3 regions of the Pseudoalteromonas sp. UBA6610 genome follow, and region 2 is predicted to be linked to each of the others. Evidence: predicted binding sites of a transcription regulator. Region 2 holds the regulator's gene; each other region holds the start of a gene.
The links. The regulator sigma-54, encoded in region 2, starts transcription at its own class of promoters, with help from an activator protein. The targets are predictions, from matches to a motif close to GTTGGCACGNNNNTNGNNT.
Positions count from the first base shown of each region.

Region 1 (2,262 bases), on a different contig from region 2:
CCCCGAGGCTTTTACATTGCAAAAACGCACATTAGATAATCCAACGTTAAACAGACGTTTTTCTGTTGCACCCATGCTTGATTGGACTGATCGTCATTGTCGCACTTTTCATCGTAAGATGAGTAAGCACGCTGTTTTATACACTGAGATGATCACCACGGGGGCGATTTTATTTGGTCGCGGCGATTACCTACACTTTAATCAGCACGAGGGGCCGGTTGCTTTGCAGCTGGGGGGGTCTGATCCCGAGGCGCTAGCAAAGTGTGCAAAGCTTGCCGGTGAGCGTGGCTACGATGAGATTAACTTAAATGTAGGCTGCCCTTCAGATAGAGTACAGAACGGGCGCTTTGGTGCATGCCTAATGGCCGAGCCTGAGCTGGTTGCCCAGTGTGTTGCGGCAATGAAAAGCGAAGTTAGTATTCCTGTTACGGTAAAAACACGCATCGGTATTGATGAGCAAGACTCGTATGAGTTTTTATGCGCATTAATTGAAGCCAGCCATAAAGTTGGCTGTGATGACTTTATTATTCATGCCCGTAAAGCGTGGTTAAATGGTTTAAGCCCTAAAGAAAATCGTGAAGTACCGCCTCTTGATTACCCACGCGTTTACCAACTAAAAAAAGACTACCCACAGCTCGACTTAAGCATTAATGGCGGCGTTAAAACAATTGAAGAAAGCCTAGCGCATTTAGCGCATATAGACGGCGTTATGATTGGTCGCGAAGCATATAGTAATCCATTTATGCTTAATGAGGTGGATGAAAAGATTTATGGTGAGGTGGCTAATACTCAGACTCGTCACGATGTGGTGCGCGCTATGTATGATTACATAGAAGAAGAAATGCGTTTAGGTGCTAACTTTTGGCATATAGCACGCCATATGCTGGGAATTTTTCAGGGGCAGCCAGGGGCGCGCGGATTTAGACGTCACCTTTCAGAAAACGGTCACGGTAAACAGGCTGATTTGTCGGTAATGGATAAAGCATTAAGTTTTGTGCCTGAGTAATACTAAAGCGTTGACCAGTTATAAAAAAACCACTTTATAAAGTGGTTTTTTTATAACTAAAATTTAGTCAAAAGATAAATAAATTAGTGATTTTAGCTTATTAGCATTCAGTTTTTAGTCAGTTTAAAATAACGTATTAGTTATCTAACTGTCTGAATATAAAGGCTTATAAATAAATTTTTGTTAATTGGCATAACTCTTGGAATCCTGTTGTTGTTATCAATTAAAAACAACAGGACAAAACAATGAGTATATTTAATCGCGTAAATGATGTTATCCAATCCAATATTGCTGCCATGCTGGATAAAGCAGAAGACCCAGAAAAACTCCTCAACCTTATGCTAAGTGAAATGCAAGAAGCGCTTAACGAATGTAGAAGCACGGCCGCAGCCTTGCTGTGCGAAGAAAAAACGCTTAAACGCCAAATTGCACAAAAACAAAAAGACTTAACTTTGTGGCAAACAAAAGCTGAGCTGGCAGTTGCTAAAAACCGTGACGATTTAGCCAAGTCTGCGTTAGTAGAAAAACAGCGAGTAGATGAGCAAATTGCAGCAAAAAACACTCAGCTAAATACTCTAAAAGAGTCGATAGAGAAAATTACGGCAGATTGTGAGCGCTTACAGCAAAAAATGGCGCAAGCTAAAAGCAAACAAGCTCAATTAATAAAACGCCACGATATTGTTGCTGCACGTGAAAAAGTGAACATGCAATTACACAGTGACAAGGTCGCAAATGCTTTGTCTCGCTTTGAAATGATAGAACAAAAAGTGGAAGGCATAGAAGCACAGGTTGATGCTTATGAACTTACAAATACAGCGCAATCAACCGCTGAGCAAATTGAGTCTTTAGTTAAAAATGAAAAAATAGATGCAGAGCTGGCTCGTTTAAAAGCCAGTGTTAAGCAAAGTAATACCAATACAACTGCGCCAAGCGCTTAAGGAGTAGAGTATGAATAACTTTAAAACACAGCGTAGTTGGTACAAAGATTCACTGAATAAAAAAATATCGGGCGTATGCAGTGGGTTAGCGCGTCGCCTTGATTTTCCAGTGTGGTCAACACGCTTAGTAACAATTTTATTATTTATAAGTTTTCCGTTTGCAGTAGCGCTTGGTTATTTGATTGCTCACTGCTGCCTTGAAGAGCGTGCGTATTAGGAGAGGGATATGAAAACCTTAGCAATATGTGTTGTCGTATATTTGTTACTTTTTACTGATACTGTGTCGCTAATACATTTTGATTCATGGCAGTTTCCACT
Region 1 is NZ_DJHW01000103.1:35,087-37,348, reverse strand. Features, by position in the region: gene dusA (tRNA dihydrouridine(20/20a) synthase DusA) at 17-1,006, shown strand; gene B4F91_RS13730 (PspA/IM30 family protein) at 1,252-1,944, shown strand; gene B4F91_RS13725 (PspC domain-containing protein) at 1,955-2,161, shown strand; gene B4F91_RS13720 (hypothetical protein) at 2,171-2,262, shown strand, end outside.
Region 1: a site for sigma-54 is predicted at 1,193-1,211, ahead of B4F91_RS13730 (PspA/IM30 family protein). Genes of this name have one in related genera too.

Region 2 (2,262 bases):
GCTTTGCTGCAGTCCTGGCATACTAATGTACTTAATTTCATAATATTAGTGTCTAGCAAGCTTCTCTTTATGTTTTATGACTTGACGATCGAGCTTGTCAATCAACGAGTCTATAGCGGCATACATATCTTGGTGCTCTGTTGAGGCAAATAAATCTGCGCCACTTACATGAATAGTCGCTTCTGCTTTTTGGTTGAGTTTTTCTACATCGAGAATGACATGCACATTGCTAATATGATCTGAGTGCCTTTCTAGCTTTGCAAATTTATTATTTACATAGTCTCTAAGTGAATCAGTTACTTCTACGTGACGACCAGTTAGGTTTAGTTGCATAAGCATTTCCTCTTTGTTTTTTACGTCTTATATCAAACTCTTTCTCTGATTTGACGGTGGAATAGCTAGCGATTCACGGTATTTTGCTATTGTGCGTCTAGCTACTTTAATTCCTTGCTCTGCCAATATATCCGCAATTTTACTATCACTCAATGGTTTAGCTGAGTTTTCCGCGGCAATTAGCTTTTTAATTAGGGCACGTATTGCGGTTGATGAACACTCTCCGCCGTTTTCAGTGCTTACGTGGCTTGAGAAAAAATACTTAAGCTCAAAAATACCACGTGGCGTATGCATATATTTTTGCGTAGTAACACGCGAAATTGTCGATTCATGCATTTCTACCATTTCAGCAACATCGTTTAAAACCATTGGCTTCATGGCTTCGGGGCCATGTTCAAAAAATGCCTGTTGCTGTTTTACAATACAGTTAGTTACCTTAAGCAGCGTGTCGTTTCTGCTTTCAAGGCTTTTTATAAACCATTTAGCTTCTTGTAAGTGAGAGCGAATAAATTGGCTATCACCACTTGATTTTACGGTACGTGACATAGCCGCGTACTGACTATTTACGCGTATTTTTGGCATGCTATCTGGGTTTAGCTCTACCACCCAGCGGCCTTTTATTTTTTTAACCGACACATCCGGTATTACATACTCAGACTCTTCCCTTACTATTGTATCTGCTGGTTTTGGGTTGAGGGTATGTATTAGGGTCATGACCTCTTTAAGCTCGTCTTCTTTAAGCTTAGTCTTTTTCATTAATGTACGATAGTCGCGTGCCGCTAATAGATCAATGTGATCGGTTAAGATCATTTTAGTTTGTTCTATAAAAGGGGTGTCTTTATCAAACTGGTTTAGCTGAATACACAAGCACTCTTGTAAACTGCGCGCGGCTATACCTACAGGGTCAAATAACTGAATACGCTTTAAAACGGCTTCTATTTCGTCAAGTTCAACTTCAACTTCGTCATCGTTTTCTTGGTTAAAGCTCTCTAAAATTTCTTCGCAACTTAGCGTTAAAATACCCGAGTCATCTACAGCTTCTACAATGGCAATAGCAATGGCTTCGTCAGTTGGGCTAAAAGGAGTAAGCTGAAGCTGCCACATTAAATACTCATGTAGCGTTTCAGTAGAGGCACCTTGATAAATAGACTCATCTTCCGGCATTGGGCCTGAGGATGCAGCAGGGGCTGCGCTCATGTACTCATCCCAGGTTACATCCATTGCCATATCATCGCTAACGGTGTCTTTATTTAAAGCTTCGCCACTGTCTTGCTCGTACTCGCTGGTTGTATCGTCAGCCGATGCGCTTACGGTTACATCATCCGTATCTGCTTTTTGTTCATTTTTTCCAGCCGACTCTTCCGTGTAATCTTGCTCTTCTACTTCTAATAGCGGGTTGCTATCAAGTGCTTCTTGTATTTCTTGCTGGAGATCCAATGTACTGAGCTGCAGCAAGCGAATCGCTTGTTGCAATTGTGGAGTCATTGTAAGTTGCTGGCCCATGCGCAGCTGTAATGATTGCCTCATGTATCTCTAACAATCCTTTTATGTTGTTATAATTAATATTAGCAGATGCTTGTAGGTGTGGCTTAAATGTTACAGCCTAAATTGCTCGCCTAAATAAACATCGCGTACAGTTTTGTCATTTAATACGTGTTCTGGGGTGCCAGATGCAATTAGCTCCCCATGAGAAACAATGTAGGCTTTTTCACAAACATCAAGGGTTTCTCTTACATTGTGATCGGTAATTAATACGCCAATGCCACGGTTTTTAAGATGCTCTATTATTTTCTTTATATCTAACACTGAAATCGGATCAACACCAGCAAAAGGCTCATCCAATAAAATAAATTTAGGGTTTGCTGCCAGTGCTCTGGCAATTTCTACACGGCGGCGTTCACCACCAGAAAGCGCCATACCTTGGCTATC
Region 2 is NZ_DJHW01000097.1:13,653-15,914, reverse strand. Features, by position in the region: gene B4F91_RS13130 (PTS sugar transporter subunit IIA) at 1-41, opposite strand, end outside; gene hpf (ribosome hibernation promoting factor) at 46-333, opposite strand; gene B4F91_RS13120 (RNA polymerase factor sigma-54) at 361-1,860, opposite strand; gene lptB (LPS export ABC transporter ATP-binding protein) at 1,930-2,262, opposite strand, start outside.

Region 3 (2,262 bases), on a different contig from region 2:
GAAATAACCTTCATAAAATTTACCTTTAATTAGACTCTGTTTTTATAACTAAATTGTATCAGTAAATAAGCCTACATAACATGATCGAAATGAGAAAATAGCTGCGCAAATGTTGATCAATTGGTGCGTAAAGTTTAAACATTGTAAATGCTTTATTAATTATTTAAATAAATAAAAAATTCAATTGATCTCGTAATTATTGAATATATAATGCGCAAAAATTACTTGTTTAGTCGTTCAAATAGGATCTCTCTCATGAAAACACAATTACTTTTAGCTACTGCTTTATTAGCCTCTGCGTCTGTATCAGCAAAAAGCAACACTTACTTTAGCCAAGATAATAAACTTGAATCTAAATTATGTGTATTAAGTGCAAATGAAGGCTTTAGCGCAGCGCGTAAAGAAGCAGCACAACACGGTGTATACTTATCGCGTTTTTCTAAAAGTGTTTTATGTAATGGTCAAGATATTCGTGACATTGCTAAAAAAGTAACGTCTAACCAAGCTGCTGAATCAAAAGTTGAAGTGTTTGCAAAAGATGCACACCAAGAAACACAGTTATGTATCACAGCGTTAAAGCAAGGCCTTGCGCCTGTTCGCCAAAAAATTGGTAACTTAAACTCATTAAAGTGTAACGGACAAAACGTAACTGAATTTGTAAAGCGTTACCAAAACGCAGCAATCTAATTGCGCGGTAACATGTAGATTAAAATAATGCCCAGTTTGTACTGGGTATTTTTTTGCAAAAATTACAAGGTATGCAGCAATCATTGCAAAGCTAAGTAATTGATTAATGTATATAAAATAAGCTAAATACACGTAACTTATTGATTGTTGGCGGCTTGTGCACTTTGGCATTGGACTTGTATTAGTTAAAGTGACATTTACTAACTACAAGGATACGTCTTATGAAAAAGTTAACACTCGCAACAACTATTTTAGCTTCGTTAAGTTTAGCCGCTTGTGCCTCAAACCAAGGCCTTGAAAAAATCGATAGCGATTTTGCAAGTTTAGATAACGACAGTGATGGTTATATTTCAAAAGTAGAAGCAGATGACGATAGCATCTGGGGCCACTTTTCAAATATTGATACCAATATGGATAACGAGATCAGTCGTAAAGAATTTAACACTTACATGCAGTTAAATACCGGTAAGGTAGCGACTGACAGCGAAGTAAGTGAGTCGGCATTTAAAGCTAAAATAGCTAAATTTGATAAAATCGAAAATGATTTTAGAAGTTTAGATAACGACAAAAATGGTTACATCTCAGTAGAAGAAGCTGACGATGATGATATTTCAAACCATTTTGGTTACATGGATGGCAACAATGATAAGCGCATCAGTAAAGGTGAGTTTAAAGGCTACATTAGCAAATACGGTAAAGCCGTTGCTGAAGATGATGCACTAAAGCATTATAAAAACAGCTAATATTAGCTAAATACGCTACACATAAGAGCCAGCATTAATTGCTGGCTTTTTTGTGCATTTAATTTGTTTTAAAAGCAGATATATTTTCCCCCTTTTGCGATGTTCTGTCATAATAGATGGCTACGTATTTTAAAGGGCAAAGCAAAATATTATGGCGGGTCGTCGAATTAGTGATGAACAATTAATTGAGATCATTGAAGCGGCTATATTTGTCGCAGACAAACCTGTTAGCAAACGCCACTTAAAAGATACTGTATTGGCTGATTTAGCTATTTCAATGTCACGAATTAACACTGCAATAGACGCTATACATACCCACTATCAAACACGTGGCATTAAGCTAGTTGAAGTAGGCAGTGGCTATCGCTTTCAAGCGTGTAGTAGTTTAAGCCCTTGGCTTAGTAATTTATGGCAAGAACGGGCACCTAAGTACTCTCGCGCACTACTAGAAACATTGTCGTTAATTGCCTACAGGCAACCAATAACGCGTGGTGAAATAGAGCAAGTACGAGGTGTAACAACCGGATCAGCAATTATTAAAACCCTCCTTGAGCGAGAGTGGGTTAAAGTAGTTGGGCATAAAGAAGTACCTGGTAAACCAGCGCTTTATGCAACAACAAAATTATTTTTAGATTATTTTTCGTTAACCGGTCTAGATGAACTCCCTGCATTGCCAGCGCAACAGGAAAGTAAAATAAACCAGTTATTAAGTGATCCTTCTGTGAGAGAACCATCCGAATGAGTATTCAAGGTGAAAAGTTACAAAAAGTCCTAGCCCGTGCAGGGGTAGGCTCACGACGTGAAATGGAAAAATACATTGATGCAAACCGCG
Region 3 is NZ_DJHW01000066.1:11,428-13,689, forward strand. Features, by position in the region: gene xthA (exodeoxyribonuclease III) at 1-14, opposite strand, end outside; gene B4F91_RS08930 (hypothetical protein) at 256-687, shown strand; gene B4F91_RS08935 (EF-hand domain-containing protein) at 909-1,430, shown strand; gene scpB (SMC-Scp complex subunit ScpB) at 1,582-2,172, shown strand; gene rluB (23S rRNA pseudouridine(2605) synthase RluB) at 2,169-2,262, shown strand, end outside.
Region 3: a site for sigma-54 is predicted at 851-869, ahead of B4F91_RS08935 (EF-hand domain-containing protein). Genes of this name have one in related genera too.